Regions from separate parts of the Acidiphilium sp. genome, predicted to be linked through region 2. Evidence: predicted binding sites of a transcription regulator. Region 2 holds the regulator's gene; each other region holds the start of a gene.
What was found. Region 2 encodes LexA, which represses DNA repair genes until DNA is damaged. Its sites were predicted from a motif close to TGTTCTANNTANGTTC; they were not measured.

Region 1 (3,261 bases), on a different contig from region 2:
CCCGCGCCGGCCAAAGCGCGCACCAGCGCCGGGTCATCGGTCGCCGGCGCATTGTCCGGCAGCACCGCAATGGTGGTGATGCCGCCAGCGCTTGCCGCCAGCGCCGCCGAGGCGATGGTCTCGCGATACTCGTAGCCCGGTTCGCCGAGCGAGGCGCGAGCATCCACCAAGCCGGGGCACAGAATGCAATCGCCCGCGTCGATCACCGTTGCCCCATCCGGCCGCCCCAGCCCCGCGCCGAAATCGGCGACGACACCGTCGCGGATCAGGCAATCCCCCACCGCATCGAACCCCGATGCCGGATCGATCATCCGCGCGCCGATGATCAGCGTGTCACGCATTGCGCAACGCTGTCCGGGCCAGCACATCGAGCACGGCCATCCGCACCGCAACCCCCATCTCGACCTGCTCGCGGATCACCGAGCGCGTCACATCATCCGCCACCTGGCTGTCGATCTCGACGCCGCGGTTCATCGGGCCGGGATGCATCACCAGCGCATCGGGTTTCGCCACCGCGAGCTTCGCCGCATCCAGCCCATAGAAGGTGAAAAACTCCCGCGCGCTCGGGATCAGCCCACCGCTCATCCGTTCGGTCTGCAACCGCAGCGCCATCACGATGTCGGCGTCGCGCAAGCCTTCGCGCATGTCGTGAAACACGCTGACGCCGAATTGCTCGATGCCGGAAGGGATCAGCGTCGGCGGCCCGACCACCCGCACCTGGCTGCCCATCGCGATCAGCAGCAAAATGTTCGAGCGCGCCACCCGCGAATGCGCGATGTCGCCGCAGATCGCAATGGTCAGCCCCGCCAGCGTGCCCTTGTGCCGCCGGATCGTCAGCGCATCGAGCAGCGCCTGGGTCGGGTGCTCGTGCATGCCATCGCCCGCGTTGATCACCGCCGCATCCACCTTCTGGGCCAGCAGCGCCGGCGCGCCGGAGGCCTTGTGGCGCACCACCAGCAGATCGCAGTTCATCGCATTCAGCGTCGCCGCAGTGTCGAGCAGTGTCTCGCCCTTGGACACCGACGAGGTCGAGACCGACATGTTGATCACATCCGCCCCCAACCGCTTGCCGGCGAGTTCGAAACTGGTGCGGGTGCGCGTGCTGTCCTCGAAGAACAGATTGATCAGGGTGCGCCCGCGCAGCACGTCGCGCCTTGTTTTGCCGGAACGGTTGAGCAGCGCATAGCTCTCCGCCAGATCGAGCAATGCCGAAATATCACGCGGGTGAAGCGTCTCGATTCCCAGCAGATGGCGCGTCGGCAATCGCATGGCGTCTGCATACCGAAACGTGGGGCCGGCGCAATCCCCCTATTGTGTCGCCCAGACGATCCGGTGGATCGCCACAATCTGGTCGGGCGGCAAACTGCGTGTCGCATGGGCCGGGTTGAAACTCGCCAGATCGACCCGCTTCGCACTGCGCTTGGCCAGGACCTTGGCCATGACCTCACCCTCGATCGTGCGGGCGACCACCCGATCGCCGATCCGCACCGGTGCCGCGGGCGAGACCACAATGATGTCGCCTTCACGATAGACCGGCTGCATCGAATCCCCGTGAATGGTCAGGCCGAAGGCGTGCGGGTCGTCCGCCAGGGCGGCCTCGGTGCGCGGCAGGGCGACATGATCCCAGCCGCCGCCGGTCGGATAACCGCCGTCGTCGAAAAAACCGTCCTGCCCGGCCTGGGCCAGCCCGATCACCGGTACGCGCCGTGCGGCGGCGCGCGGCGATGACAAGGCCCGCGCGCCCTGCACCAGCCCGGCGAACGCATCGATGCCCGCCCCGGTCGCCATCAATACCTTGGCGATGCTCTCGGTCGAGGGCCAGCGCAGTTTTCCCGCCGCAGTCCGCCGTTTGGAGGGGTTGAACGCCGTCGGATCAAGACCAGCCCGCCGCGCGAGGCCCGAGGTCGACAAACCTCGTTCGGCTGCCAGCGTATCGATTGCACGCCAAATATCTTCGTGTCGCATACCCTTGTTCCTAACGGATTTTTCGATGTTGTGAAGAGATAAATAGGAAAACACTCCGTTTTTCTCTTGCAAGTTATACAACCTCCGGTTAACTTGTTCTTGTTATGTTCACCCCGGAGATAATGATGCCGTTCGACGCCAGCGCCTGTCCATCATCTCGTTTATCAAACAAAATCAAACCCTTCACATCCGCCGAGCGCGCCTGGCTCTGGGCCGCCGCGTGTCTCGCCGCACGACGCGCCGGAACGAAACTGCCGCACGATCCAACGAAACCTTGCTCTCCTGAAACCATTTTATCCTGCCTCGATCATCTGTATCGCAGCGGCCGAATCGACGTTGTGCACGCCCGTGTGCTGCGCCGGTGGGGTGATCGCGGACGCCCGCCGCCAAAGCCGCGCATCATCGATCGAAGCGATTGGCAACAATGGAAGCAAGCGATGTTCGAACTCGATTATCTGCTGCGCAGCAAACACATCGTTTCCGGCTTCGATCTCGGCGTGATGCCCGGGGCAGAAAAAATTTTTCCAAGTGATAGGACTATGTTCTTAGTTTCAGCCGAAGCAACCCCATCAACCGACCTCAAGGAGATCTGACCATGGCCTTTACCCTGCGCAATTTGTCCGTCCTTGCCTATGCCAACGGCTTCACCCTCTGGCATTACCGCACGGGCGACGAAGCGTTGTCCGCGCTCGACAGTGATCATTATTTCGCCGACGCCGGCGATCTGATCGCGCCGGGCGATATCATCATGGCCTCGGGCAGCCAGGGCGCGCGCATGGGTGCGATCGCCCAGAAAGGGCCGCATCTGGTGCTCAACGCCCTGTGAGAGCCGTGCGCGAGGCGCCATTCGCGCGGCGGCGAGGACAGGGTTCCGCCCCGCGCGTTGCCTCGTCCGGGGGCGCGGGTCTATGCCGCTTCGATGACCTTGACCCTCGCGCTCTGTCAGACCGCCGGATGCTTCGCAGCCCCCGACGCCGCGCTGGATCTGCTCGATTTCGAGGCCGGCGCGGCGTGTCAGGCCCGGGCCGATCTTCTGGTGCTGCCCGAATTATTCTGCACCGGCTATAATCTGGGCCGGGATCGCGCCGGTGCCCTTGCCATGACACCCGACGATGCGCGCTTCACCCGCATCCGTCGGATCGCGCGTAAACACCGCATCGCTCTCTGCCTGGGCTTTCCCGAACGGGTCGGCGATGGCATCGCCAACAGCGCGGCCCTGGTCGATGCCACCGGCGAAATCCGGCTCATCTACCGCAAAGTTCACTGGTTCGGCGCGCTCGACCGCGCGATGTTCAC
Region 2 (3,261 bases):
CTTACCCGTTGAGAATGATACGGACCGGCTCGGCTCTGCCGCTGACGGTGATAGTATGGTCCGGCGCGGCTTCACGGCTGACCACCTGGGCGAGGGCGAGGGCGCGGCGGATTACGGCGGCATTGGTTTTGACGCCGAACAGGCCGCGCAACTCTGCTATCGCCTCGGCGGTGTGCTGATCGACCTCGAAACTGGTGACGGACATGGCTGACCTCCGGTTGATCAATATTTTATATAGTTTTTATATAGAAATTCAAGGGAAGACAAACACCCGGGTGATGGCGCCGATCCGCCCGGCGGTTTCGGCATCGATCACGCCATCGCACCGCGCCGGCCGGAACCGGCGCTGGAAGGCGGTGATCGGCGGCGCCGGATCGGCGGTGATTTCATAGCCGATCGCTGCGAGATCGGCCAGCGGATCGGTGGTGGCGGCCAATCCGTCGGCCCACAGACCGATGCCGCGCGCGGCGAGGTCGCGCCAGGGGAACAATTCGCCGGGGTCCTGCTTGCGGTCCGGCGCGATGTCGGAATGGGCGACGATGTTTCGCGCCGGGATCGGGTGGCGCGTCAGGATCGATCGGGCCAGGCTGACGACGGCGGCGATCTGGGCCGGCGGGAAGGCCCGATAGCCCCATTCATGCCCCGGGTTGACGATTTCGATGCCGATCGAGCGGTCGTTCAGAGCCCGCACGCCGCGCCAGGCGCTGACGCCGGCGTGCCAGGCGCGCCGCGCCTCGGGCACCAAAGCGTGAATCGCGCCATCTTCCGCGACGACATAATGCGAGGAGACCTTGGCCACCGGATCGCACAGCCGCGTGATCGCCTCGTCCCCGCTGCGCATGCCGGTGTAGTGCAGCACCAGATGATCGATCGGCGCGTCCTCCGGCCGGTCGTCCTGGTTTGGCGAGATCACAATCCCCGCTCGCGCTTGATGTCGTCCCAGGCCGCATTGATCCGGGCGACGCGCTCGGTCGCGCGGGCGGCGAATTCCGGTGGCACGCCACGCGCGGCGAGTTGATCCGGATGGTTCTCGCGCATCAATTGTTTCCAATGGGCGCGGATCGTATCGTTGGAGGCGCCCCGGTCGATGCCGAGCACGTCGTAGGGATCGCCCTCGGATTGCGCGAAGGACGAGGGGTTGCCCGCGCGGTTGCGGGCGGCTTGGTCGAGGCCGAAAGCGACGCCGATCCGCGTCAGCATATCGGTCTCACGGCCGTTGATCGGCGCATCGGCCCGCGCGATCGCGAACAGGGCGCTCAGGATCTGTTCGAGCGCGAGGCGATTGTCGGCGAAGCTCTCGGCCAGTTGCCGCGCGTAGGGCTCGAACCCGGTAGAATCGTCGCGCGCCTGATCGAACAGCCGCCCGATCATCGGCACCGCCGCGTCCTCGATGCGGAACTGGCGCTTGAACGAATCGATCTCGGCGCGATTAACCGCGCCGTCGCATTTGGCGAGTTTGGCGGCCAGCACCGTGACGCCGATGGCGAACACCTGATCCCGCCGCCCCAGCATCGCGGCGAATCGCGCGGAATCAAGCGGCAGCGCCCGACCCACGCGCGCGCCGAACGAGCCGAGATCGCCGGTATCGGCCGCATGACCCAGCGCCGCCCCCGCAATGGCCCCGATCGGCCCGCCGAACGCGAAGCCAGCGATGCCGCCGATAACCTTACCCCATACCGCCATCTCTGCTATATCGGGTGGCGGGACCGGTTGGTCAAAGGGGGATCGCGCGGTGCTGGCTCAATATTGTCGCATCAAGGCCACCAGGCGCCCCTGCACCTTGACGCGCTCGGCCGGAAAAATGCGGGTTTCGTGGCGGGCGTTGGCGGGTTCGAGGGCGGTGGAATTGCCGCGCCGGCGCAGGCGTTTCAGCGTCACTTCGTTATCATCGACCAGGGCCACCACGATCTGGCCGTTCTCGGCGGTTTCGCCCTTGCGGATGATCGCGGTGTCGCCGTCGAGAATACCGGCATCGATCATTGAGTCACCAACCACCTCGAGCGCGTAGTGCTCGCCCTGACCGATGAAGGCGATCGGCACTTCAATTTCGGTCTGATGTTCGCGCAACGCCTCGATCGGCTGGCCGGCGGCGATCCGGCCATAGAGCGGCAGGCTGACGGCGGCGACCTCGGCGGCGGCGCGCGCGCCCTGGAAACGGGCGGAGAAATCACCGCGGATGACGTTCGGGGCGAATTTCTGGTCGACCCGCTCGGTCGCCACGCTGTCGGCGGGCTGGCGGATCACCTCGAGCGCGCGGGCGCGATGCTTGTGGCGGCGCAGAAAGCCCCGCTCCTCCAACGCGCCGATCAGCCGGTGGATGCCGGATTTGGATTTCAGATCGAGCCCGATTTTCATTTCCTCGAAACTCGGTGAGCAGCCGGTGCGGCGCAGATGCTGATCGATGAAGACCAGCAATTCATGTTGTTTGGGCGTCAGCATGCAATTCCTCGTTACGTCCTGGTCGGCGCCGGTGCGACGATTCGCCCCGAGACTATGGTCGTGATCTGTGACTTTGGTCGTGATCTGTCGCGGTCGCGGAACAAACCGCTAACATAGTGTTCTAGGAAGTGTTTTCGCGTCGCGTCAAGAGGGTGTTGGCAAAATAATCATGATATGTTCCGCTGATGTGCCGCGGGACTTGCCAGGGCAGACGCAATCGCGCCAAGGAACGCCATGGCGATTTTGTCGATCCAATCCCAGGTGCTTGCCGGCAGTGTCGGCAATTCGGCGGCGGCGTTCATCTATGCGCGGCTGGGCTGCGAGGTCTGGCCGTTGCCGAGCGTGCTGCTCTCGCATCATCCGGGGCATGGCGGCGCCGAGGGTGGACCGGTCAAGCCGGCGCGGCTTGCCGCTCTGGTCGCGGGGCTGGCGGCGCGGGGTGGCTTTGCGCGTTGCGAGGCTGTGGTTTCGGGATATCTCGGCGCCGAGGCGGCGGTGCCGGTGGTGCGGGATGCCGTGGCGCGGGCGCGGGAAGCGCATCCTGGCGCGCTTTATTTGTGCGATCCGGTGATCGGCGATGCGGGACGGCTCTATGTGCCCGCCGGGCTGGTGGACGGGTTCCGTGACACCCTGCTGCCGCTGGCCGATATCGCGCTGCCCAATCCGTTCGAACTTGCAACACTGACGGCGCGGGCGCTGCCGGACCGCGCGGCGGCGTTTGCCGCGATGGCGGCGCTGGGGCCACCGATCGTGGTCCTGACCGGATTTGTCGGCGCCGATACCGTGCCCGGCACGCTGGACCTGCTTCTGCTCGACGGGGCG
Region 3 (3,261 bases), on a different contig from region 2:
GATCGAGAGGTCGGAGACGCCGGCGATGGTTTCACCGTCGATTTTCACGGCCAGCGCCTGCGGGCGGAGGCGCGCACCATGGCAGGTTTTGCAGGGGCGGTCGGCCTGGTAGCGGGAGAGTTCCTCACGCACCCAGATGCTGTCGGTCTCGCGCAGGCGGCGTTCGAGGTTGCGGACGACGCCTTCGAAGGATTTGCTGACCCCGTAGGCGCGCACGCCGTCCTTGTATTGGAACTCGATTTCGGCCTCCCCTGCCCCGTACAGGATCGCGTCGCGGACTTTTTGCGGCAGATCTTCCCAGGCGGTCGACATTTTGACCTTGAAGAATTTGGCGAGGCTGGTCAGGGTCTGGTCGTAATAGGGGGATTGGGCGTTGGACCAGGGGGCGATGGCTTGTTGGGCGAGGGATTTGGTTTCGTCCGGCACGATCAGATGCGGGTCGAAGAAGGTTTCGGTGCCGAGGCCGGCGCAGTCCGGACAGGCGCCGTGGGGGGAGTTGAAGCTGAACAGGCGGGGCTCGATTTCCTCGATGGTGAAACCGGAGACCGGGCAGGCGAAACGGGCGGAGAACACGGTGCGCTCGTTGGTGTCGGCGTTTTCGGCGTAAACGATGCCGTCCGACATGGCGAGTGCGGTTTCGAAACTGTCGGCGAGGCGCTGTTCGATGCCCTCCTTGACCACGACGCGGTCGACCACCGCTTCGATCTCGTGCTTGATTTTCTTGTTCAGCGCGGGGACTTCGGCGATTTCGTAGAGTTTGCCGTCGATTTTCACGCGGGTGAAGCCGCGGCGCTGCAATTCGGCGAGTTCCTTGCGGTATTCGCCCTTGCGGTCGCGCACCACCGGCGCGAGCAGGAGCAGGCGGGTGGCGTCCGGCATTGCCATGACGCGATCGACCATCTGGCTGACGGTCTGCGCCTCGATCGGCAGGCCGGTGGCGGGGGAATAGGGCACGCCGACCCTTGCCCAGAGCAGGCGCATATAGTCGTGGATTTCGGTGACGGTGCCGACGGTGGAGCGGGGGTTTTTCGAGGTGGTTTTCTGTTCGATCGAGATCGCGGGGGAGAGACCCTCGATACTGTCGACATCGGGCTTGCCCATCAGTTCGAGGAACTGGCGCGCGTAGGCCGACAGGCTTTCGACGTAGCGGCGCTGGCCTTCGGCGTAGATCGTGTCGAACGCGAGGGAGGATTTGCCGGAGCCGGACAGGCCGGTGATGACGGTGAGTTTGTCGCGCGGGATGCGGACGTCGACGTTTTTGAGGTTGTGCTCGCGCGCGCCGCGCACGGTGATGAAGCCTGACCCGCTCATGAAAATGTTTCCGTTATGTTCGTGCGGAATATGGCGTTGATTTCCGAGTCTGGAAAGGGGCAGGGCAATGGTCTAGACGCATTCGGCGGACCATGATCGACCGGTCGCGCGCAGGAAAATAGGGGATCGACGATGGCAGGTAGTGTGAACAAGGTTATTCTGGTCGGTAATCTGGGCAAGGACCCCGAGGTCCGCACCACCCAGGCGGGGATGAAAATCGTCAGTTTCAACGTCGCGACGTCGGAATCCTGGAACGATAAATCGAGCGGCGAGCGCCAGGAAAAGACCGAATGGCATCGAATCGTGGTGATGAACGACCGCCTTGCGGATGTTTCGGAAAAATATCTGAAAAAGGGTTCGAAAATCTATCTCGAGGGCAAGTTGCAGACCCGGAAATGGACCGATCAGTCCGGCCAGGAAAAATATACCACCGAGATCATGCTCGGCCGATTCGGCGCCGAAATGGTCCTGCTCGACCGGCCGACCGGCGGGAGCGGAAGTGGCGGCGGCGGTAGTTACGCCGGCAGCACCCCGGCCCCGGCACGCAGCCCGGCAGCCAGCGGTTGGGACGCTGGGCGCGGCGCGAGCGATCTGGACGATGAAATTCCGTTTTAGAGCGTTATGCTTTCAGCTTAACGCTCAAGCTCTATGTTTTTTCGAGCGATTTCATGCGATTATGTTGCCGCTGTCGCGTCAACTTAATCGCATATCGCTCTAGAGCAACGCGCATCCCATCCGACTGAACCGGCCCGGTTCAGTCGGATCAATTCGGCCGATCAGCTGAAATCCGGCTTCCGTTTCTCAACGAACGCCGCCATGCCTTCGCGCTGATCCCTGGTGCCGAACAGGGACAGGAACGTCGCGCGCTCGTAATGGACCCCTTCGGCCAGACTCGTCTCGAACGCGCGATTGACACTGCGTTTGGCGACCGCCACCGCGACCGGTGACAAGGACGCGATGCTCGCCGCCAGCGTGAGCGCCTCGTCGATCAGGTCGGCCGCGGGCACCACCCTTGCGACCAGATTGGCACGCTCGGCGGCCACCGCATCCATCATCCGCCCGGTCAGGATCATCTCCATCGCCTTCGACTTGCCGATCGCCCGCGTCAGGCGCTGGGTACCACCTGCACCGGGGATCACGCCGAGATTGATTTCGGGCTGGCCGAATTTGGCGGTGTCGGCAGCGAGAATCAGGTCGCACATCATCGCGAGTTCGCAACCGCCCCCAAGCGCATAGCCGGCGACAGCCGCGATCACCGGCTTGCGGATGGTGGTGACGATCTCCCAGGACTGGCCGATGAAATCATCGAGCGCCGTGTCGGGGTAACTGCGGCCCTGCATCTCCTTGATATCCGCACCGGCGGCAAAGGCGCGGTCCGATCCGGTGATGACGATGGCGCCGATCGCCGGGTCGGAATCATAGGCGCGCAGCGCGGCGCCGAGTTCGGTCATCAACTGGTCGCAAAGCGCATTCAGCGCCTTGGGCCGGTTGAGGCGGACGAGGCCGACCTTTCCGTGGGTTTCGATCGCGATCATTTCATAGGTCATGGCTGCCTCCGTTGGATGACGGGACGATGGCCGAATTATCCATGGTTGAAAACCGCCGTGTCGGTCTGGCGGTTCTGCATCGACGGCATCAATCCGTTTACACGATCATAATAAACTATTTAATCTGTTATACTGATCGTTCCGGATCGTCTATTGATTGCAGCGCGGCGGGATCGCGCCGCGTTTTCTGGAGAGTAGCCGATGACCACCGAGACGTTCAGCCCCACCCGCAGCCGCGATATCGACGGTTTGATCCCGATCATCCGCCATTTCACGCCGAACTGGTTCGCCGCCACCATGGGGACCGGAATTCTGGCGCTGGACCTGAACCAACTCCCGATCGCCATCGATGGTCTGCACGCGGTGGCGCGCAGCCTATGGCTTGGCAACATCGTGCTGTTCG

Region 1: a site for LexA is predicted at 2,060-2,075, ahead of ACP5E6_RS11205 (S24 family peptidase). Genes of this name have one in related genera too.
Region 3: a site for LexA is predicted at 1,317-1,332, ahead of uvrA (excinuclease ABC subunit UvrA). Genes of this name have one in related genera too.

Annotation. Positions count from the first base shown of each region.
Region 1 covers NZ_JBMFGY010000067.1:518-3,778, reverse strand. The annotation lists gene ACP5E6_RS11215 (dihydroorotase) at 1-341, opposite strand, end outside; gene ACP5E6_RS11210 (aspartate carbamoyltransferase catalytic subunit) at 334-1,269, opposite strand; gene ACP5E6_RS11205 (S24 family peptidase) at 1,309-1,965, opposite strand; gene ACP5E6_RS11200 (hypothetical protein) at 2,091-2,558, shown strand; gene ACP5E6_RS11195 (hypothetical protein) at 2,561-2,791, shown strand; gene ACP5E6_RS11190 (carbon-nitrogen hydrolase family protein) at 2,885-3,261, shown strand, end outside.
Region 2 covers NZ_JBMFGY010000002.1:10,476-13,736, forward strand. The annotation lists gene ACP5E6_RS00490 (hypothetical protein) at 2-205, opposite strand; gene ACP5E6_RS00495 (N-acetylmuramoyl-L-alanine amidase) at 254-913, opposite strand; gene ACP5E6_RS00500 (TerB family tellurite resistance protein) at 910-1,683, opposite strand; gene lexA (transcriptional repressor LexA) at 1,741-2,439, opposite strand; gene pdxY (pyridoxal kinase) at 2,674-3,261, shown strand, end outside.
Region 3 covers NZ_JBMFGY010000038.1:22,181-25,441, forward strand. The annotation lists gene uvrA (excinuclease ABC subunit UvrA) at 1-1,311, opposite strand, end outside; gene ssb (single-stranded DNA-binding protein) at 1,444-1,926, shown strand; gene ACP5E6_RS08275 (enoyl-CoA hydratase) at 2,088-2,858, opposite strand; gene ACP5E6_RS08280 (TDT family transporter) at 3,060-3,261, shown strand, end outside.